One region of the Variovorax sp. Soil_C_39 genome, then DNA from elsewhere that is predicted to be linked to it. Evidence: riboswitches for the same ligand, from Rfam matches in the RefSeq annotation. Region 1 holds a riboswitch; the other holds the start of a gene.
The links. Region 1 has a riboswitch for glycine ahead of AC3A6J_RS20520 (D-amino acid dehydrogenase). Riboswitches for the same ligand answer to the same signal wherever they lie in the genome.

Region 1 (11,154 bases):
GCGTGACCGCGAACAGCGCCACGCCGATCACGCCGAGCCACATGCCGAGCGTCTCGTCCTTGATGGCGAGCCGCTTCATACGCCGAGCATCCACCCGGCGGTGAGCACCAGCACCAGCGCCATCGCTCGGTTGAACCACAGCAGGCGCCGGCCTTTGGCCAGCCAGCTGCGCAGCAGCGCACCGGCGAGCGCATAGACGAAGTTGCTGGCGAAGGCGTAGACCACCATCACCGGCGCCACGATCGCGAAGCGGCCGAGCGGATCGGGCTGGCCCGCGATCCAGCCGGCCACGAGCGTGAGCGCGAGCAGCCAGGCCTTGATGTTGACGAACTGCAGCATCACGCCCTGGCCGAAGCCGATCGACAGGCTCTGGCCGTCGGCCTTGCCGAGGGTGGCGCTGCCGCTGAGCTTGTAGGCGAGCCACAGCAGGTAGCCGATGCCGAGCGCCTTGATGGCGAGCCGCAGTGACGGCACCGCGACCACCAGCGCGCCGATGCCGGCTGCCGACAGCACCAGCAGCAGCGTCCAGCCGACCGGCACCGCGATCACGAAGCGCATGGCGCGCGGCAGGCCGCCGTTGGCTGCGAGCGCGGTGGAGAGCGTGGTGTTGGGCCCCGGCGAAAAACTCATCGCGGTGGCCAGCACCAGCAATGCGGTGAATTCTTGCCAGTTCATTTCTTACACTCTAAACTTTGGGACCATTACAGTTCCAATACAGTTGTGCACACATGCGCTGACACTGTATTGGTCTTCCCATCGACACAGGCGCCGCGCAGATGTTGACACGAACCCCCACCCAGTCGCTGACAGGGCAATTGGCCGACCGGCTGGCGGAGCGCATCCGCACGCGGCTGCTGCCGCCCGGTGCGCGCCTGCCTTCGGTGCGCGAATGCGCGCGCCAGCAGGGCGTGAGCCCCTACACCGTGGTCGCCGCCTACGACCAGCTGCTGGCGCAGGGCCTGATCGAGGCGCGCCGCCAGCGCGGCTTCTATGTGCGCGATGCGGCGCCCGCCCAGGACGCCCGCTCGGCCAGCGTGGCGCCGAGGGTCATGCAGATGATGGGATCGCGCGTGCCGGCCGACGCGAGTTCGCTGATCCGCAGCATGTTCCACCGGCCGAGCGACAAGCCGCAGCCCGGCATGGGCGTGTTTCCGCCCGACTGGATGGCCTCGACCTTCATGCCGACGGCAGTGCGCCGCATGACCAACACCGCGGCGCTGCAGGAACTCTCGCTGCAATACGGCGAACCGTCGGGCGATGCCGCGCTGCGACGCAGCCTGTCGAACCGGCTCGTCGGCATCAACGTGCCCGCGGCGCCCGACCAGATCGTGACGACGGTGGGCGCCACGCATGCGCTCGACATCGTGAGCCGCACTCTGCTGCGCGCGGGCGATCCGGTGATGGTCGAGGAGCCCGGATGGGCGCTCGAGTTTGCGCGGCTCGAGGCGATGGGCATGCGCATTCTTCCGGTGCCGCGCCGCGCCGACGGGCCCGACCTCGAGGTGATGGCCCAGTACTGCGCGCTGCACAGCCCCAAGCTCTTCGTGAGCGTGAGCGTGCTGCACAACCCGACCGGCTACAGCCTCACGCCGGGCAGCGCGCACCGGATTCTGAAGCTCGCCAACGAGCACGACTTCCACATCGTCGAGGACGACACCTACAGCCACCTCGCGCCCGAGCATGCGACGCGGCTCTGCGCGCTAGACGGGTTGCAGCGCACCATCTACGTCAGCGGCTTCGCGAAGATCCTCGCGCCCAACTGGCGCATCGGCTATCTCGCGGCCTCGGCCGAGCTGAAGGATCGGCTGCTCGAGACCAAGCTGCTGGCCACGCTGACCACGCCCACGCTGTTCGAGCGGGCTTTGTCGTGGTGCATCGACCAGGGCCAGCTGCGTCGGCATTCGGAGCGCGTGCGCATCCGTCTCGACGGCGCGCGGGGGCGCGCGGTGAAGCTCGCAATGGCGCACGGCTGCCGCTTCGCGTCGGAGCCCGCGGGGCTGTTCGGCTGGGTCGACACGGGCGTCGACACCGACGCGCTCACGCAGCGCATGCTCGACCAGGGCTACCTGCTGGCGCCGGGTTCGCTGTTCCATGCGCGGCGTCCCCCGAGCACGCTGATGCGCATCAATTTCGCGACCTCGCAGGATGCGGCCTTCTGGAAGGTGTTCAGCAAGGTGCGCGCGGAGCTTTGACCCGTGCGCAACGCTTGTCCGCGCGGGCGAAAAGGCCGTGCGTTGGAGTAAGCTGGCACCACAGGACAACCCCTTCGGAGACCGCCTCATGAGCAACGCCAGCCAGCCCTTCGATTTCAGCCAGTTCGTCCCCGGGTTCGACTTTCTGAAGAACCTCGCCGGCGGCGGCGCAAACCCGGCGGCCGCCCCCGGGCTGCCGAGCCTGGCGAGCTGGGTGGCGCCCACGCTGAGCGTGGAAGAGCTCGACAAGCGCATCCAGGAACTCAAGACGGTGCAGTACTGGCTCGAGCAGAACGGCCATGCGCTGAAGGCCACGGTCCAGGCGCTGGAGGTGCAGAAGATGACGCTCTCGACTCTGCGCGGCATGAACGTGCGCATGGAGGACATCGCGAGCGCCTTCTCGAAACAGGCGGCCGCGGAACCCGCTGCCGCCGTGCCCCGGTCGGCAGCGGCCGAGCCTGCGGCGGGGGCCGATGAAGCGCCGGCGCCCGGCGTGGTCGATCCGATGCAGTGGTGGGGCTCGCTGACCGAGCAGTTCCAGCAGATCGCGAACTCGGCGCTGCAGGACGCGGCCGAGCTCAAGGTGCCCGCCATGGCGCAACCGATGGCCGACGCGGTCGGCAAGGCCATGCGCGGCAGCCCGTCCGCAACAACGCAGAAGCCCGCCGCCAGGACGGCCGCTGCGAAGAAAAACACGCCCAAAAAGACACCCACCGCCACGCGCAAGCGAACCACCGGCGGGCGTTGATCTCTTACATGCTCTCCTTCGACAAGAACGGACGGCACGCACCATGAAACTGTTTCCTTCCGGCCACGCCACCCATCCGCAATGGCGCATGGCCGCCGGCCTCGTGCTGGCGCAGCTGCGCGCGCAGATGGCGCTGCCCGAATACGCCTCGTCGCCGACGCTCGGCCTGCTCTACATCACCGATCACTACGCCTCGGACGCGCAGGAGATCCTCGATCATCTGAGCGCCGAGCTGCCCGAAGTGACCGACTGGTCGGGCACGGTCGGCGTCGGCGTGGCGGCCAACAACGCCGAGTACTTCGACGAGCCCGGCCTGAGCCTCATGCTGTGCGCGCTGCCGAGCGACCAGTACCGCGTGTTCTCGGGCGTCGCGCCGCTCGGCAGCTCGGAAATGAGCGGTTTCGAGGCCCATACCGCGCTCGTGCATGCAGACCCCGCGACACCCGACCTGCCCGAACTGATCGGTGAAATGGCGGGCCGCACCGACACCGGCTACTTGTTCGGCGGGCTGTCGTCGGGCCGGGCCGGCGCGCTGCAGTTCGCGGTCGGCGGCAACGGCAACATCCGCGGCCATGGCGCGGCGGGCGGCGTGTTCTCGGGCGGGATGTCGGGCGTGGTGTTCGGCGAGGGCGTGCGGCTGGTGTCGCGCGTCACGCAGGGCTGCCAGCCGCTGCGCGCGGGGGCCGGGCGCGAGCGCGTGATCACCGAGGCCGACGGCAACCTGCTGCTCAAGCTCGATGGCGAGCCTGCGCTCGACGTGCTGCTGGCGGAGCTGCAGGTGTCGCTCGAACGGCCGCAGGAGGCCATCGACGCGGTGCGCAACACGCTGGTGGGCCTGGCCGATGCGGGCAGTGACGGCATCCGCCGTACCGGCGACCTGGGCGCCGACGTGCTGGTACGTCACATCATCGGGCTCGATCCGACGCGCCGCGGCGTGGCGATCGCCGACGTGGCCGAAGCCGGCATGCGGCTGAGCTTCTGCCGCCGCAATGCGCAGGCCGCGCGCGCGGACCTGATGCGCATCTGCGCCGAGATCCGCGAAGAACTCGAGCCCGAGGAGCAGACGCTGGCCACCGCGCGCGCCGTGGCGGCCGGGGAGGCCGAGGCCGCACCGCATCCGGCGCGCCGCATCGCGGGTGCTGTGTACGTGAGCTGCTCGGGGCGCGGCGGCCCGCATTTCGGCGCACCCGGCGCCGAACTGCAGATCGTGCGGCATGCGCTCGGCGACGTGCCGCTGGTCGGCTTCTTCGCGGCCGGCGAGATCGCGCGGCACCGGCTGTATGGGTATACCGGCGTGCTGACGGTGTTTGCGGCTGCCGACTGACCGCGGACGTCCGCGGTCAGTCGGCCCTGGCTCAGCCCACGGCCGCTGCCATGACCCCGCGCGCCGGCCGCGGCATCCCCGTGAACGCAAAGTCCACTTCGGGCGCGAGCCCGGTCACGATGCGCGCGATCGATTTGCCCGATCCGCAGGCATGCGTCCAGCCCAGCGTGCCGTGGCCGGTGTTGAGGTACAGGTTCGGCAGCTTCGTCTTGCCGATCATCGGTACGTTGCTCGGCGTCGCGGGGCGCAGGCCGGTCCAGAACTGCGCCTGTGTGGTGTCGCCCGCGCCGGGGAACAGTTCTTCGACGCGCCGCACGATGGCCTCGCAGCGCACGCGGTTCAGGTCGCGGTCGTAGCCGTTGAGTTCGGCCGTGCCCGCAATGCGCAGGCGGTCGCCCCCCTCGGCGCCCGGCGAGGTGTAGCGCGAGAACACGAGCTTGAATTCGTCGTCCGTGAGCGAGACCTGGTGCGCCTTCGAGGCGTCCTTGACCGGCAGCGTCACCGAGTAGCCCTTGGCCGGATAGATCGGCAGGCGAATGCCGAGCGGTGCCGCGACGACCGGGCTCAGCGAACCCATCGCGAGCACGAACGCATCGCCGCCGATGCGCTGGAAGCGGCCTTCGGAGTCGGTCGCCTCGACATGGTCGAGCCGGCCGCCGGCCTCGCGCAGCGCGGTCACCGTGTGGCTCATGAGGAACTTCACCCCGGCCGCTGCGGCGAGCCTGGCGAGTTCGCGCGCAAAGAGGTTCGCATCGCCCGACTCGTCTTCTGCGGTGTAGGTGGCGCCGGCCAGCTTCGGCCGGATGTGCGCGAGCGCGGGCTCGATGGCCACGGCCTCGTCGGCCGAGATCACCTGCCGCTCGCAGCCCAGCGCGCGCATCTGCTCGGCCGGCGCGAGGGCGGCATCGAACTCCTTCTGGGTCGTGTAGAAGTGCAGGATGCCTTGCGTGCGCTGGTCGTACGCCAGACTGGTGTCGCGGCGCAGCTGCTGCAGCACCTCGCGGCTGTAGGTGCCCAGCCGCACGATCTGCTCGATGTTGTGCCGGGTGCGCGCGGGTGTGCATTCGCGCAGGAACTGCAGGCCCCAGAGCCACTGGCGCATGTCGGCGCGCACGCGGAACAGCAGCGGTGCGTCTTCCTTGCCGAGCCACTGCAGCACCTTGAGCGGGGCGCCCGGATTGGCCCAGGGTTCGGCATGGCTGACCGAGATCTGCCCGCCGTTGGCAAAGCTGGTTTCTGCCGCCGGCGTGGCCTGCCGGTCGATCACGGTCACATCGTGGCCGAGCTGTTGAAGGTAATAGGCCGAGGTCACGCCGAGCAGGCCGGCGCCAAGAACGTTCACGCGCATTTCAGGTACTTCTTTCGAGGTGCGCTTGGATGGCGGCGGGGTCGCTGTGCTTTGCATAGCGAGCAACCGGACGATCGCCGTCCAAGTTGCCGCTCCCCCTGTCCTCGGTACCTGAGAGATTCACCCGCTGCGCCCGCAGCGGGTTTGCTCCTTCGGCGCGTCACGCGGGGTGACGTCTCTCCAGACGGCGTGTCAGTTGGTGCAGTACAGGCCTCTTCGGCCGACCTGAGCGTTTATGGGAGTTTGCGCCTTCGGTGGGACAACGCATGTTGTCCGCTCTCCTGCAGTGGCGCGATTGTATGCCCGGCGGCTTGATCGCTCTGGCCCGATGGGATAATCGCCTGTTCAATCGCCGGGTGGCGATCGTTCCATTTCAGCAGGGGACTCCATGATCCTGGTAACCGGCGGCGCGGGCTTCATCGGCGCCAATTTCGTACTCGACTGGCTCGCGCAGAGCGATGAACCGGTCGTGAACCTCGACAAGCTGACCTACGCGGGCAACCTCGAGACGCTCGCTTCGCGCAAGGGCGATGCCCGGCACATCTTCGTGCAGGGCGACATCGGCGACAGCGCGCTCGTCGATCGCCTGCTGGCCGAACACAAGGTCCGGGCGGTCGTCAATTTCGCCGCCGAATCGCATGTGGACCGCTCGATCCACGGCCCCGAAGACTTCGTGCAGACCAACGTGCTCGGCACCTTCCGCCTGCTCGAATCGGTGCGCGGCCACTGGAATGCGCTGCCCGCCGACCAGAAGGCCGCTTTCCGCTTCTTGCACGTGTCGACCGACGAGGTCTACGGCTCGCTCTCGAAGACCGATCCTGCCTTCACCGAAGACAACAAGTACGAGCCCAACAGCCCTTACTCGGCCAGCAAGGCCGCCAGCGACCACCTCGTGCGCGCCTGGCACCACACCTACGGCCTGCCGGTGCTCACCACCAACTGCTCGAACAACTACGGGCCGTTCCACTTCCCGGAAAAGCTGATCCCGCTGATGATCGTCAATGCGCTGGCCGGCAAGCCGCTGCCGGTGTATGGCGACGGCATGCAGGTGCGCGACTGGCTCTACGTGAAGGACCATTGCAGCGCCATTCGCCGCGTGCTCGAGGCCGGCCGGCTCGGCGAGACCTACAACGTGGGCGGCTGGAACGAGAAGCCCAACATCGAGATCGTCAACACGGTGTGTGCGCTGCTCGACGAACTGCGCCCGCGCGCGGACGGCAAGCCCTACAAGGAACAGATCAGCTACGTCACCGACCGCCCCGGCCATGACCGGCGCTATGCGATCGATGCGCGCAAGCTCGAGCGCGAACTCGGCTGGAAGCCGGCCGAGACCTTCGACACCGGCATCCGCAAGACGGTCGAGTGGTACCTGGCCAACGGCGAATGGGTGCGCAACGTGCAGAGCGGCGCCTACCGCGAATGGGTCGAGAAGCAGTACGACACGAAGGACGCCGCATGAAGCTGCTGTTGCTGGGCAAGGGCGGACAGGTCGGCTGGGAGCTGCAGCGCAGCCTGGCGCCGCTGGGCGAACTCGTCGCGCTCGACTTCGACAGCACCGAGCTTCACGCCGACTTCAGCCGGCCCGAGCAACTCGCCGAGACGGTGCGCAAGGTGCGTCCCGATGTCATCGTGAATGCGGCGGCGCACACGGCCGTCGACAAGGCCGAGAGCGAGCCCGAGTTCGCGCGCAAGCTCAACGCCACCTCGCCGGGCGTCGTGGCCGAGGCCGCGCAGCAGATCGGGGCTTTGATGGTGCATTACTCGACCGACTACGTCTTCGACGGCAGCGGCAGCACGCCCTGGAAGGAAGACGATGCGACCGGCCCCTTGAGCGTGTATGGCCGCACCAAGCTCGAAGGCGAGCAGCTGGTGGCCGCGCACTGCGCGAGGCACCTGATCTTCCGCACCAGCTGGGTGTATGCGGCGCGCGGCGGCAACTTTGCCAAGACCATGCTGCGCCTGGCCAAGGAGCGCGACAAGCTGACCGTCATCGACGACCAGTTCGGCGCGCCGACCGGCGCCGAGCTGCTGGCCGACCTGACCGCGCATGCGATCCGCGCGACCCTGCAGGACCCCGCCAAGGCGGGCCTCTATCACGCGGTGGCTGGTGGCGTCACCACCTGGCATGGCTATGCGCGTTTCGTCATCGAGCAAGCGAAGGCGGCCGGCGTCGAGCTGAAGGCGGGGCCCGATGCGGTCGACCCCGTGCCCACGAGCGCCTTCCCCACGCCCGCCAGGCGTCCGCACAACTCGCGCCTCGACACCACGAAGCTGCAATCGACCTTCGGCCTGCGGCTGCCGCCATGGCAGGACGGCGTGGCACGCATGCTGCGCGAGACGCTCTGAAGACAACAAAAGGGAAAGAAGACCCAACAATGACCACGACGACAAAACGCAAGGGCATCATCCTGGCCGGCGGCTCCGGCACCCGCCTGCATCCCGCCACGCTCGCGATGAGCAAGCAGCTGCTGCCGGTGTACGACAAGCCGATGATCTACTACCCGCTGAGCACGCTGATGCTCGGCGGCATGCGTGACATCCTGATCATCAGCACGCCGCAGGACACGCCGCGCTTCCAGCAGTTGCTGGGCGACGGCAGCCAATGGGGCCTGAACCTGCAGTACGCGGTGCAGCCCAGCCCCGATGGTCTGGCGCAGGCGTTCATCATCGGCGAGAAGTTCGTGGCCAACGAGGCGAGCGCGCTGGTGCTGGGCGACAACATCTTCTACGGGCATGACCTCGCGCATCTGCTCTCCGGTGCCGATGCCAAGGACAAGGGCGCGACCGTCTTCGCCTACCACGTGCAGGATCCTGAGCGGTACGGCGTGGTGGCCTTCGACGCCGAGGGCAAGGCCAGCAGCATCGAAGAGAAGCCGGCCAAGCCCAAGAGCAGCTACGCCGTGACGGGCCTGTACTTCTACGACAACCAGGTGGTCGACATCGCCAAGGCCGTGAAGCCGAGCGCGCGCGGCGAGCTGGAGATCACGGCGGTCAACCAGGCCTACCTCGACATTGGCCAGCTCAACGTGCAGATCATGCAGCGCGGCTATGCCTGGCTCGATACCGGCACGCACGAGAGCCTGCTGGAGGCGGGGCAGTTCATCGCGACGCTCGAGCATCGGCAGGGGTTGAAGATCGCGTGCCCCGAAGAGATCGCCTGGCGCAACGGGTTCATCGACCGCGAGCAGCTCGCGCGGCTTGCGGCGCCGCTGCAGAAGAATGGCTACGGCAAGTACCTCAACCACCTGCTGGCCGAGGAGGTGCGCTCGTGAAGGCAACGCCCACCGCGATTCCGGAGGTGCTGGTCATCGAGCCGAAGGTGTTCGGCGATGCGCGCGGCTTCTTCTACGAGAGCTTCAACGGCAAGGCGTTCGACGAGGCCGTCGGGCGGCACGTCGAGTTCGTCCAGGACAACCATTCGCGCTCGGCCAAGGGGGTGCTGCGCGGGTTGCACTACCAGATCCAGCAGCCGCAGGGAAAGCTGGTGCGTGTGGTTCGGGGCGCGGTGTTCGACGTGGCGGTGGACATCCGCAAGTCGTCGCCGACCTTCGGCAAGTGGGTGGGCGTGGAGCTCAGTGAGGACAACCACAGGCAGTTGTGGGTGCCTGAGGGGTTTGCGCACGGGTTCCTGGTGCTGAGCGAGACGGCGGAGTTTTTGTACAAGACCACGGATTACTACGCGCCGGCGCATGAGCGCGCGATCGTCTGGAACGATCCCGACCTGGCAATCGAGTGGCCCGACGTCGGCCTCGCCCCGCAACTCTCGGCCAAGGATCAGGCCGCATCGAGGTTCGAACGGGCCGAAGTCTTCAGCTGACGACAGCGTTTGCCGCGCTGGCCTTTGCCGCCAGGAGCATTCGCGCGAGCGTTTCTTCGAGTTCCGGCTCTTCCAGAGAAACCCCGTGTCGGGCCAGCAAAGCTTGCAATTTGGAAGGGTCGCCGCAAAGGCGGTGGACTTCGTTGGCTCTGACGAACGCTGGATTGACCTCGAGACGGGGATTGTGCGAAGTCATCCGGGCAAAGGTCTCGACCACCTGCCGCAGAGAATGTGGGCGACCGGAGCAGATGTTGTAGGCCTCCCCCGGCTCACCGTAAGCGATCAGCAGCAAGTAGGCGTCGCAGACCATCTGTACGTCGTTGAACTCGCGCTCCACATCGAGATTGCCCAGTGCGATCGACGGCGAGCGTGCGGCAAAGTGCAGTGCCAGCTTCGGGATCAGGAAGTGGTCGTCTTGTCCGGGGCCGGTGTAGTTGAAGGGGCGCGTGATCACCAGATTCAGGCGATCGCGATACGTCCTCGCCATGCACTCCATGGCCAGCTTGCTCGTGCCATAGTGGTTCACCGGTGCCGGCAATTGCTCTTCGCGAATGGGCGACTGCGCCGTGTTGCCGTAGATGTTGGCACTGCTGGCCAGAAGAACCCGGGTCGGAGGTACCGGCAACTGCACCAGCGCATTCAACAAGTTGGTGGTGCCGACGACATTGACCGCGTAGAAGGCGGCATCGTTGGCGTGCCCGACGAAGCTGATGGCGGCCATGTGCACGACGGCTTCGGGCGCAATCTGCAGCACTTCCTCAAGCACGGAGTCACTCTGCGTCAGGTCGGATTCCAGAGGGCAGATCGTGTGGCCCGCTGCAACGGCCCGTTCGGCAAAAAGGCGGCCGGTGAATCCGTGGGCGCCGGTCAGCAGGATTCTCAAAACGAGAAGCCCTGGGTGTTGCGGCGGATGTCGGCCTCGACCATCATCTGGCAGAGTTGCTCGAGCGTGGTGGCCGGCTCCCATCCGAGTTTGGCCTTCGCCTTGGCGGGGTTGCCGATCAGCAGTTCCACTTCGGCCGGGCGATAGAACTTGGGATTGATGCGCATCACGGTCTTGCCCGTGGAGAGATCAACGGCCGTCTCGGCTTCCCCGCTACCCTTGAATTCCACCGTGATACCTGCGCCCTTGAAGGCCATCTGCACGAAGTCCCGAACCGTCTCGGTGCGATTGGTGGCGAGCACGTAGGTGTCGGGTTCGTCGATCTGCAGCATGCGCCACATGCCTTCGACGTATTCCTTGGCAAAACCCCAATCGCGCTTGGCGTCGAGGTTGCCCAGTTCGAGCACGTCGAGTTTGCCGAGCTTGATCTTCGCTACGCTGTCGGTGATCTTGCGCGTCACGAACTCTCGTCCGCGCAGCGGGCTTTCGTGGTTGAACAGAATGCCGCTGCAGCCGAAGATGTCGTAGCTCTCGCGGTAGTTGATCGTCATCCAGTGTGCGTACAGCTTGGCAACGCCGTAGGGGCTGCGTGGATAGAAAGGCGTTTCTTCCACCTGGGGGATAGCTTGAACTTTCCCGAACATTTCGGAAGTCGATGCCTGGTAGAAGCGTATCTTGGGGTTGACCAAGCGAATGGCTTCCAGCAGATGCAGTGCGCCGATACCCGTGATATGCGCGGTTGCGGCTGGTTGGTTAAAGCTCACCCCCACAAAGCTCTGCGCTGCGAGGTTGTAGACCTCATCCGGGTTGGCATCTTTTAGCAGCGTGATCGAGCTGCCCAG
Region 2 (11,154 bases), on a different contig from region 1:
AGTGTGCGTCCGGGGCGCCCCAACGGCGCCGCCTCGGGCTTCTTCAGCGGCATGATCCGCGAGCCGCTCGCGGGCCTTCGCGCCGCGTGCCCGGTGCCCGACGAGACGCCGGTGGCCATCGCCTCGCCCGCGCGCACCATCGAGGGCATCATCCGCGCTGCCGAGGCGGGCGATGCCGAATGGGGACCGCGCACCGCGCTCAACCTGCCCTCGCTCGCGACCACCGTCGGCGACATGGCCGCCGCGCTCGAACGCGTGGCCGGTAAGGCTGCGACCGACCTGCTCGACCGCACGCCCGATCCGGCCATCCGGCGCATCGTCAAGACCTGGCCCGGCCACATCGAGGCCCGGCGCGCCCGCGGCCTGGGGCTGCTGCCCGATGCCGACTTCGAGGCGGTGATCCGCAACTACGTCCGTGAAAATCCCGACGCAGTCAAACTGCTTATTCGTGCATAGTCACCGCTTGCGTGAAACCGGTCTCAAGGCCGATTTCCACTCTTTTTTCCAACCGAGGAGACACACAATGAAGTTGACCCGACTGGCCGCCGGCCTGGTTCTGGGCCTGGGCATGGCATGCGCCGCTTTCGCGCAGACGACCATGAAGATCAGCATCTCGACCTCGCAGAACTCGCACCAGGGCGTCGCCATCGACACCTTCGCGAAAGAAGTGGCGAAGCGCACCAATGGCCGCTACAAGGTCGAGACCTTCTACAACGGCTCGCTCGGCGGCGAGCGCGAGTCGATCGAGGCGGTGCAGCTCGGCACCCAGGAACTCGCGTTCTCCTCGACCGGCCCGGTGCCGAACTTCGTGCCCGAGACCAAGATCCTCGACGTGCCCTTCCTGTTCCGCGACAAGGCGCATGCGCGCGCCGTGCTCGACGGTCCGATCGGCCAGGAGCTCTTGACCAAGTTCGAGGCCAAGGGCTTCAAGGCGCTGGCATGGGCCGAGAACGGCTTCCGCCACATGACCAACAGCAAGCGCGAGGTGAAGGCGCCGGAAGACCTCAAGGGCCTGAAGATGCGCACGATGGAAAACCCGGTGCACATCGCCGCCTATAAGGGCTTCGGCATCGTCACCACGCCGATGGCCTTCCCCGAAGTGTTCACGGCGCTGCAGCAAGGCACGGTCGACGGCCAGGAGAACCCGCTGCCGGTGATCATCTCGGCCAAGTTCGACCAGGTGCAAAAGCACCTCTCGCTCACCGGCCACGTGTATTCGCCCTGCATCTTCGTGATGAACAAGGCCAGCTTCGACAAGCTCAGCGCCGCCGACAAGCAGGCTTTCCTCGAAGCCGCCAAGGAAGGCACCAAGGCCAACCGCGCACGCGTGGACGAAGACGACGCCAAGGGCGTGGCCGACCTGCGCGCCAAGGGCATGACCGTGATCGAGAACCTCGACAAGGCCAAGTTCGTGGCGGCGCTGGCACCGGTGAACACGCAGTTCGAAAAGGACTTCGGCAAGGCCAACCTGGACAAGATCCGCAACTACAAGTGATCGTCGGCCCCCGACCGGCGCTTGCTTGAAGGCTGCGCCCGCCCGGCACCACGCCAGGCGGGCGTTCCTGTTTTTGTTTTACCGTCAGAGTTTTTTCAAATGAAAACCATGTTCCTCGGCGTGGAGCGATGGACCACCATGGTGTCCATGGCCCTGGCCTGCGTGATGCTCGTGGTGGCATCCTCGCTCGGCGTGTTCCAGATCGTCACCCGCTTCGTGCTCGAGCAGCCCGCCGAATGGAGCGAGATCATGATCCGCGTGAGCCTGATCTGGATGGTGTTCCTCGGCATTCCGATGGCGTTTCGCCAGGGCGCGATGGTGAGCGTCGACGTGCTGTACCGCTGGAGCTCGCCGCGCATGCGCCGCCTGCTCGATGCGGCGGTGAGCGTGGCCGCGCTCGCGCTCATGCTCATCATCCTGTGGTGGGGCTGGGACTACGCGATCCGCGGCCGCGTGCAGAGCATGGCCGGGCTCGAGAGCCTGTCGATGATCTGGGCCTACATGGCGTTGCCCGTGGGGGCGGTGTTCTCGCTCTTCGGCATCGTCGGCAACTACCTCGACCCGAAGCGGCTCGAACTGGAGACGGCGCAATGACTTCCGCAATGCTTGCCACGATGGTGCTGTGCTTCGCACTGTCGGTTTCCGTCGCCGTCTCGATCGGCCTGGCGTCGATCGTCGGCATCCAGGTGACGAACGCCCACATGCTGATCTCCGCCAAGGAGATCTTCAACTCGATCAACAAGTTTCCGCTCGCGGCCATCCCGTTCTTCATCCTCGCGGGCAACCTGATGGAAACGGGCGGCATCTCGCGCCGGCTGGTCGAGTTCGCCAAGAGCATCGTCGGCGGCGTGCAGGGCGGCCTGCCGATGACCTGCGTGCTGACCTGCATGATCTTCGCGGCGGTGTCGGGCTCGTCGGTGGCCACCACCTTCGCGATCGGCGCCATCCTGATCCCCGCGCTCATCAAGCACGGCTACCCCACGTCGTATGCGGCGGCGCTGCAGGCCACGAGCGCCGAGCTGGGCGTGATCATCCCGCCGTCGATTCCGCTGATCCTCTACGGCGTGAGCGCCGAAGTGTCGATCGGCGAGCTGTTCATCGCAGGCGTTGGTCCCGGCCTGCTCATCAGCGGCGCGCTGATGCTGTTCGTCTGGGCCTTCTGCAAGTGGAAGGGCTGGGGCAAGAGCGACGGCGAGGGCCGCATGCCCTTCGGCCGCGCGCTGCTGCAGGCCGGCTGGGCGCTCTTGATGCCGGTCATCATCCTGGGCGGCATCTACGGCGGCATCTTCACGCCCACCGAAGCCTCGGCGGTCGCCGTGTTCTATGCGCTCGTCGTGGGCGTGGTGATCTACCGCGAGATCAAGCCGAGCGACCTGTTCGGCATCCTGCGCAAGTCAGTGCTCTCGTCGGCGGTGATCATGTTCATCATCGCCAACGCGGGCCTGTTCGCGTTCCTGATCACGCGTGCGGGCGTGCCCGATGCGATCGGCCATTGGCTCGAGGAAGTGCTCAAGTCGCCGACGATGTTCCTGCTGGGCGTGAATGCGGCGCTGTTCCTCATCGGCATGTTCATCGAGACCAGCGCGGCGATCATCGTGCTCGCACCGATCCTTGCGCCGGTGGCGATGCACTTCGGGGTCGACCCGGTGCACTTCGGGCTCATCATGGTGGTGAACCTCGCACTCGGCATGATCACGCCGCCCTTTGGCGTGAACCTGTTCGCGGCCTGCACCGTGGCGCGCATCTCGCTCGACCGAATAGTGAAGCACCTGATTCCCTTCGTGCTGGTGATCATGGTGTGCCTGATGGTGATCACCTACGTGCCCTGGATCTCGCTGTCGGTGCGCGACCTGATGTACGCACGCTGACCTGCGCGCACACGTACAAGAAAACAGGGGGGAACGACACCATGCATCGCATCTCGACGCAGCTTCTCGCCGGCTGGGTTCTTGCAGCCGCCGCCCTTGGCGCCGCGGCGGCCGACAAGCTCCCTGCGGGCCGGTCGGCCGACGAACTGCTGCAAGGGGCGCACGCCACCCTGCGCCAGCTGGATGAAGACCGCTTCGGGCCGCTGTGGGACAACGCATCACGCGTGCTCAAGTCGCGCGTGCCGCGCGCCGCCTTCGTCGACACCACGCGCAAGGCGCGCCAGACGCTCGGCGCCGTGAAGCAGCGCGACTGGCAGAGCGTGACGCGCCGCACCACCAGCGCCGACGGCAGCCTGCAGGACCTGCCCGCCGGCACCTATGCCAACGTAGAGTTCGTCACGCTGCTGGCCGATGGCAAGGCGGGTTCCGAGAAGCTCAGCTTTTCGCTCGATGAGGGCAAGCGCTGGCGATTTACGGGGTACGTGGCGTTTCGGCCCGAGGCCTCGGCGGCGTCGGCCGCACCGGCACCGACTGCCAGGGCTGCTTCTGCAGCGGCGGAATCTCCCCCCACGACGGCCGGCACCGCCATCGCCGAAGTCGATGCCGCGGTGCGCGCCTGGGCCGCCGCCTGGGCCGCCAAGGACCTGGACCGCTACTTCGCCGTCTATGCGCCGGAGGCGGTGCCGAGCGGCAAGCTCGACCGCCGCGGCTGGGAAGCCGACCGGCGCAAGCGCATCGAGGGCAAGTCGCGCATCGAGGTGGGTGTCGACGACCTCGTCATCAGCATCCATGGCACCACCGCCACCGCGCACTTCAAGCAGACCTACCGCGCCGATGCGCTGAACGACACGAGCCGCAAGACGCTCGAGTTCCAGCGCGTGGACGACCGCTGGCTCATCCGCCGCGAAACCGCGGGCTGAGTCCGGGCGCCGCCGAAGCCTTCGCCATGTAAGGCAAAAGCTTCATCAAGATGTCACCGCGCGCCGCGATGCTTCAGCCCTCGAATTCCAGGGCTGTTGCGCCATGTTCCCCATCAAGACCGACAAGGCACGCGACGAACTCCGGGGCGGCCAGCGCACCCTGACGCAGCGCGAACGCGCGCTGCTGCTGATGGCCGACGGCCGTCGCTCGCTGAGCGACTTCGCCCCGCTGTTCGCGAGCCGCGGCGACGCCGAGCAGGCGCTGCAGGCGCTCGCGCACCGCGGCTACCTGCAGTTTCCCGCGCCTGCCGCCCTCATCGCACCGCCCGCCGCTGCGCCCGGCAACGCCGCCGACACCTTCGACGGCAAGCGCTCCCTCGCCACCACGCGGATGTTCCTGTTCGACATCTGCGAGCGCATGTTCGTGCGGCGCGATCCGGCGTTCGCGCTGCAGATGCGCGACGCGCTGCGCGAGGCGCGCGACCGCGAGGCGATGCTGGAGATCGCGGCATTGATGCTGGCCGAGGTCGAGAAGACCGCGGGCGCGGAGCGGGCCGAGTCGCTGCGCGAGCGCATTGAAAAATTGCTGCCGTCGGCAGCACAGGCCGTTCATTGAACCGGTCGTCGGCGGGCGTCGGAGACCCTGCTCAGTCGACCTGGATGTTGGCCTGCGCGGCCACGGCCCGCATCTTCGGGAGCTCGCGCTCGACGCGCTCGCGCACCGCACTGGCCGGGCCCCATGCCGGCGTGAGCCCCATCTCGACGAGCTTCTTCTGGAAGCCGGGCTCGCGCATGCTCGCGGCCAGCGCTGCCTCGAGCTTCGCCTGCACGGGCGCGGGCAGTCCCGCAGGCGCCAGCAGCGCGAACCAGGTGCTCATGTCGAACCCGGGATAGCCGCTCTCTGCCATCGTCGGCACGTCGGGCAGCAGCGCCAGGCGTTTCGCGCCGAGCGCGGCGATCGGCCGGATGCGCCCGGCCTTGACGAGCGGCGCCGACGCGACCACCGTGTCCACCGCCACCTGCACCTGTCCGCCCATCAGCGCCGTGAGGCTCGGTGAACTGCCGTTGTACGGCACATGGACCATCTGGATGCCGGTCGCCGACTTGAGCATCTCGCCGCCGAAATGCACCGACGAGCCGGTGCCGAAGCTACCGTACGAGAACTTGTCGGGCGCAGCCTTGGCCTGGGCCACGATGTCCTTGAGCGAACTGCCCGGCGTGTCGTTGCCGGCCACCAGCAGCAGCCCCATGTCGGCCACCAACCCGAGCGGCGTGAAGCTCGCGAGCGGGTCATACGGAAGGTTCGGGCGGATCGCCGGGTTCAGCGTGAGCGTGGTGCTGGCGCCCAGCAGCAGCGTGTAGCCGTCGGCGGGCGCCTTGGCCACCAGCGAGGCCGCGACGACCGTAGACGCACCGGGGCGGTTTTCGACCACGATCGGCTGCCCGAGCTTCTCGCCCATCGCGTTGGCCATCAGCCGGCCGAGGATGTCGGTCGCGCCGCCCGGCGAATAGGGCACCACCAGCTTGATCGGACGATCGGGAAAGCCCTGCTGGGCCAGCGCCATCGCGGGCACCGCGCATGCCGCGGCAGCGACGAACGCAAGGGAGAGGAAACGGGAACGACGGAGAGACATGGCGGTGCAAAGCTCCAGTTGGCAGGCAAGAAAAACGGAAGAGGCGAGACGGCGGTCAGCCGAGCAAGGGGCTTCGCACCCGTGCGTGACCGCTGGCCTCGTCGTAGGCATGGCCGATCTGCAGCACGGCCGCGTCGGCCTGCACCGGGCCGATGATCTGCAGGCCGGCAGGCAGGCCGCCGGCACCGAAGCCGGCGGGCGCCGCCAGTGCCGGCAGGCCGGCCATGGTGGCGGGAACCACTGCCTGCATCCAGCGGTGGTAGGTGTCCATCGCGCGGCCGCCCACCTCGTGCGGCCAGTCGAGCACCAGGTCGAAGGGGAACACCTGCGCCGATGGCATCACGAGGAAGTCGAACTGCGCGAACAGCCCGCGCAGTGCCTGGTACCAGGCCGAGCGCGTGCGCGCGGCGTCATACACCTGCATGCCGCTCAGCTGCAGGCCGCGCTCGATCTCCCACACCGCCTCGGGCTTGAGCAGCGCGCGCCGTGCCGGGTCATGGTAGAGCGCGGCATTGGCGCCCGCCACCGCAAAGCTGCGCAGGTCGATCCAGGCGCGCCACAACTGCTCGAGGTCGAAGGCCGGCAGCACCGCCTCGACGCTGCAGCCGGCCGCCTCGAAATGCCGCAGCGCCGCGGCGCAGGTGTCGAGCACGCCGGGCTCGGTGGGCAGATGGCCGCCCAGGTCGCCGAGCCAGCCGATGCGCGTGCCGCGGAAGTCGCGCGCCAGCGGTTGCAGGAAGTCGCTGCCCTTCGCCTGTCGGTGCGTGAGCGGCAGCCGGGCGTCGAAACCGGCCTGCACGGCCAGCAGCATGGCCAGGTCGGGGATGTTGCGCGCCATCGGACCGGCGACGCTGAATTGCTGGAAGAAGACCTCTTCGGTGGGACCGTGCGGCACGCAGCCGATCGAGGTGCGCAGGCCATACACGTTGTTGAAGGCCGCCGGCGTGCGCAGCGATCCCATCATGTCGGAGCCGTCGGCCACCGGCAGCATGCGCAGCGCCACCGCCACGCCGGCGCCGCCGCTGCTGCCGCCTGCCGAGCGGGCCGGGTCGAAGGCGTTGCGCGTGGCGCCGTACACCGGGTTGTAGGTGTGGCCGCCGAGCCCGAACTCGGGCGTGTTGGTGCGGCCGACGAACAGCGCGCCGCCGGCACGCATGCGTTCGAACACCACCGCGTCGGCCGGCGTGACCTGGCCACGGAAGATCGGCGAGCCGCGCGTGGTGACCATGCCGGCCACGGGCATGATGTCCTTCGGCGCCTGCGGGAAGCCATGCATCGGCCCCAGGCTGCGGCCCTGCCCCAGTTGGTCGTCGCGCTCGCGGGCCTGGGCGTGCAGCGCATCGCGGTCGGCGTGCGCCACGATGGCATTGACCACCGGATTGAGCCGGTCGATCTGCGCCAGGTAGGCATCGAGCACTTCGACGCACGAGACCTCGCGCGAATGGATGGCATGCGAAAGCGCTGTGGCGCTGAGTTCCACGATGGCCGAAGCCACCGGCGCCGGCGTGGCCGATCGGGGTTTGTGCATGCCTCTCCTGCGGAAAAATGACGGGACGAAGTCAGAATAAGCGCCCGCCAGCCATACGACAATCGCCGTTTGTTGCAAGAATCGTTGCGTTTTACGCAAACCTAGGAAGGTTTTCGATGCTGTCCGACCGACTGCAGGACACGGCGCTGCGCTACTTTCTCGAGGTGGTTCGCAGCGGCTCCGTGAGCGAGGCCGCCTCGCGGCTCAGCGTGTCGCCCTCGGCCGTAAGCCGGCAGGTGGCGGCATTGGAAGAACTGCTCGGCGTGCCGCTGTTCGAGCGGCACGCGCGCGGCATGGCGCCCAGCGCCGCCGGCGAACTGCTGGCCGCGCATGCGCGCCGCGGCGCGATGGAGGCCGACCGCGTGGTGTCCGACATCCAGGCGCTGCAGGGTCTGCGCCGGGGCCTGGTGCGCCTGGCCAGTTCGTCCGGCTTCGCCATCGAGTTCCTGCCCGGCGCGATGGCCGAATTCCGTGCCCGCCACCCTGGCATCCTGTTCCACCTCCGCGTGGTGGCGCCGGCCCAGGTAACCGCGGCGGTGCGCAATGGCGACGTGGACATCGGCCTCACCTACAGCCGGGCTGCCGAGCGCGACATCCAGGTGCAGCACATGCAGGCGGCGCCCGTCCACGCGATCATGCGGCCCGACCATCCGCTCGCGCGCTTTTCCACCGTCACGCTGGCGCAGATGCATCCGCATCCGATCGCCCTGCCAGAGCGCGACAACACGGTGCGCCAGTTGTTCGACATCGGCTGCAGCCAGCGGCGGCTGGTGTTCGACCCGGTGCTGGTCAGCAACCATTTCGAGTCGCTCACCAACTTCGTGCTGCACGGCGGCGGCCTGTCGATTTCGGGCGAGGTGACGGTGCGCGACCGTGCGCGGCGCGGCGAGCTGCATGCCGCACCGATCCGCGAGCGCGGCATGAACGGCCGCGCCGTCGAGGTCCAGACCCTCGCCGGACGCACGCTGCCACAGGGCGTCAGCGCCTTTCTCGACCATCTGCGTGCGGAACTGCCGCCGTCCCGCGCGGCCGGCCCGCAGCGCGATCCACTACACTCGCCGGGTCAGGAGAGAGCTTCGCCACGCGAGGCCGCCGAAGGCGCAGGGAACCCCCGAACGCTCAGGCAAAAGGACTGACACAGCGACAGCGAACGCCGTCGCTTCCTTGCTGGAGAGAGGCCGTTGCAGCGCGCGTTTGCGGCGACGGCCCACCGAAGGAGCAAACCCCGATCGTGGGGCGAATCTCTCAGGTAAAGCGGACAGCAGGGGTGGCCCATGGCTTGCGCCATGGAATTCGACTGCCCCTTTGGAGAGTGCCCCGTGGCTGCTTCCGCTGACCAACAACAACCATTGCTCAAGACCCCGCTGCACGACCTGCACGTCGAGCTCGGCGCCCGCATGGTGCCGTTCGCCGGCTATTCGATGCCGGTGCAGTACCCCGCCGGCCTGATGGCCGAGCACCGCCATACGCGCGAGCAGGCCGGGCTGTTCGATATCTCGCACATGGGCCAGTTGCGCCTGGTCGGGCCCGACGCCGCCGCCGCCTTCGAGACGCTGATGCCGGTCGACGTGATCGACCTGGCCCCGGGCAAGCAGCGCTACGGCCTGCTGCTGAACGACGAAGGCGGCATCCTCGACGACCTGATGTTCTTCAACGAGGGGCACGGCTCGCTCTTCGTGATCGTCAACGGCGCCTGCAAGATGGCCGACATCGCGCACATCCAGCAGAAGATCGGCGCACGCTGCGAGGTGCAGCCCCTGCCCGACCACGCGCTGCTCGCGCTGCAGGGGCCGCAGGCCGCCGCGGTGCTCGCAAGGCTCTCGCCCGGCGCCGAGCGCTTCGTGTTCATGACCGGCGGCGCAGTGCAGATCGGCGGCATTCCAGCCTTCGTCACGCGCAGCGGCTACACCGGCGAAGACGGCTTCGAGATCTCGGTCGCCGGCCGTGACGCCGACGCCCTGGCCCGCCTGCTGCTCACCCAGGCCGAGGTCAAGCCGATCGGCCTGGGCGCGCGCAATTCGCTGCGGCTCGAGGCCGGCCTGTGCCTTTACGGCAACGATATCGACACCACCACCACGCCGGTCGAGGCCTCGCTCAACTGGGCGATCCAGAAGGTGCGCCGCGCGGGCGGCGCGCGCGAAGGCGGCTTCCCGGGCGCGGCCCGGGTGCTGGCGCAGTTGGCATCGGCCACGTCGGGCGCGGCCGGCCGCACCGACCACGACACGCTCACGCGCAAGCGCGTTGGCCTGGTGGCGCTCGAGCGCATACCGGTGCGCGACGGCACGGTGCTGCAATCGTTCGAGGGCCAGGACATAGGCCTCGTGACGAGCGGCCTGCTCGGCCCCACGGCCGACCGCCCGGTCGCGATGGGCTACGTGGCCATGGCCTTCGCCGAGCCCGGCACGCGCGTGCAGGCCATCGTGCGGGGCAAGCCCGTTCCGATGGAAGTCTCGGCCATGCCTTTCGTGCCCACGCGCTACTACCGCGGCTGAGCTCGGCATTTCATTTTTTCCACGAGGAGTTTTTTCACATGACCATCAAGTACACCAAGGACCACGAATGGGTCTCGGCCGAAGGCGACGCGGCCACCGTCGGCATCACCGTGCATGCGCAGGATGCGCTCGGCGACGTGGTGTTCGTCGACCTGCCCGACGTGGGCAAGACCTTCGCGCAGGGCGAAGTGGCCGGTGTCGTCGAATCGGTGAAGGCCGCGGCCGACGTGTTCATGCCCGTGTCGGGCGAGATCACCGAAGTGAACGAGGCGCTGCGCGCCGATCCTTCGCTCGCCAACAGCGACCCGCTGGCCGCGGGCTGGTTCTTCAAGGTCAAGCTCAGCGAACCTGCGCAGCTCGACGCGCTGCTCGACGCCGCCTCCTACGACCAGTTCGCAGCCGAGTCCTGATGCACCGCTGAAGACGGGCTGGCCGCACGCGACGCGTCCGGCAGCCCCGCCCTTGCCTTTTCCCCCCGACACCGCCATGCCCACCCCTTCCCTCCCCTCCCTGCAAGAACTCGAGAATGCCGAGGAATTCCTCGCCCGCCACATCGGCATCGATGCGGCCGACGAAGCGCGCATGCTGCCGGTGATCGGCTCGGCCACGCGTGCGGAGCTCATCGACGGCATCGTGCCCGCGGCGATTCGCCGCGCCCGCCCGATGCGGCTGCCGGCGCCCGCCAGCGAAGCGGACGCGCTGGCCGAGATGAAGGCCATCGCGGCGAAGAACAAGGTGTGCAAGAGCTTCATCGGCCAGGGCTACTACGGCACCCACACGCCCGGCGTGATCCTGCGCAACGTGCTCGAGAACCCCGCCTGGTACACCGCCTACACGCCCTACCAGGCCGAGATCTCGCAAGGGCGCATGGAGGCCCTGCTCAATTTCCAAACGATGGTGTGCGACCTGACGGGCATGGCCATCGCCAACGCCTCCATGCTCGACGAGGCCACGGCCGCGGCCGAGGCCATGACGCTCGCCCGGCGCAGCGTCAAGAGCAAGAGCAACGTGTTCCTGGTCTCGGGCGACTGCCATCCGCAGACGATCGAGGTCATCCGCACGCGTGCCGCGCCGCTGGGCATCGAAGTGAAGGTGAGCACGGCGTCCGAGACGCTGCCGCACCTGATGGCGAGCTGCGACTTCTTCGGCGTGCTCGCGCAGTACCCGGCCACCACCGGCCATGTGCACGACCTGCGCCCGCTCGCGGGCCATGCCCA

Region 2: linked by a shared signal. The riboswitch ahead of gcvT (glycine cleavage system aminomethyltransferase GcvT) and the one ahead of AC3A6J_RS20520 (D-amino acid dehydrogenase) in region 1 are both predicted to bind glycine.

The regions. Positions count from the first base shown of each region.
Region 1 is NZ_JBDGJQ010000008.1:190,612-201,765, reverse strand. Features, by position in the region: gene AC3A6J_RS20545 (DMT family transporter) at 1-79, opposite strand, end outside; gene AC3A6J_RS20540 (LysE family translocator) at 76-675, opposite strand; gene AC3A6J_RS20535 (aminotransferase-like domain-containing protein) at 777-2,192, shown strand; gene AC3A6J_RS20530 (PhaM family polyhydroxyalkanoate granule multifunctional regulatory protein) at 2,281-2,940, shown strand; gene AC3A6J_RS20525 (FIST signal transduction protein) at 2,984-4,264, shown strand; gene AC3A6J_RS20520 (D-amino acid dehydrogenase) at 4,296-5,612, opposite strand; glycine riboswitch at 5,701-5,806, opposite strand; glycine riboswitch at 5,810-5,906, opposite strand; gene rfbB (dTDP-glucose 4,6-dehydratase) at 6,001-7,071, shown strand; gene rfbD (dTDP-4-dehydrorhamnose reductase) at 7,068-7,958, shown strand; gene rfbA (glucose-1-phosphate thymidylyltransferase RfbA) at 7,988-8,884, shown strand; gene rfbC (dTDP-4-dehydrorhamnose 3,5-epimerase) at 8,881-9,429, shown strand; gene AC3A6J_RS20495 (GDP-mannose 4,6-dehydratase) at 9,422-10,312, opposite strand; gene gmd (GDP-mannose 4,6-dehydratase) at 10,309-11,154, opposite strand, start outside.
Region 2 is NZ_JBDGJQ010000007.1:268,469-279,622, forward strand. Features, by position in the region: gene denD (D-erythronate dehydrogenase) at 1-456, shown strand, start outside; gene AC3A6J_RS19535 (TRAP transporter substrate-binding protein) at 524-1,495, shown strand; gene AC3A6J_RS19540 (TRAP transporter small permease) at 1,595-2,089, shown strand; gene AC3A6J_RS19545 (TRAP transporter large permease) at 2,086-3,363, shown strand; gene AC3A6J_RS19550 (DUF4019 domain-containing protein) at 3,405-4,283, shown strand; gene AC3A6J_RS19555 (hypothetical protein) at 4,387-4,899, shown strand; gene AC3A6J_RS19560 (Bug family tripartite tricarboxylate transporter substrate binding protein) at 4,931-5,917, opposite strand; gene AC3A6J_RS19565 (amidase) at 5,973-7,445, opposite strand; partial or broken gene AC3A6J_RS19570 (LysR family transcriptional regulator) at 7,562-8,464, shown strand; glycine riboswitch at 8,500-8,590, shown strand; glycine riboswitch at 8,603-8,717, shown strand; gene gcvT (glycine cleavage system aminomethyltransferase GcvT) at 8,765-9,937, shown strand; gene gcvH (glycine cleavage system protein GcvH) at 9,976-10,347, shown strand; gene gcvP (aminomethyl-transferring glycine dehydrogenase) at 10,424-11,154, shown strand, end outside.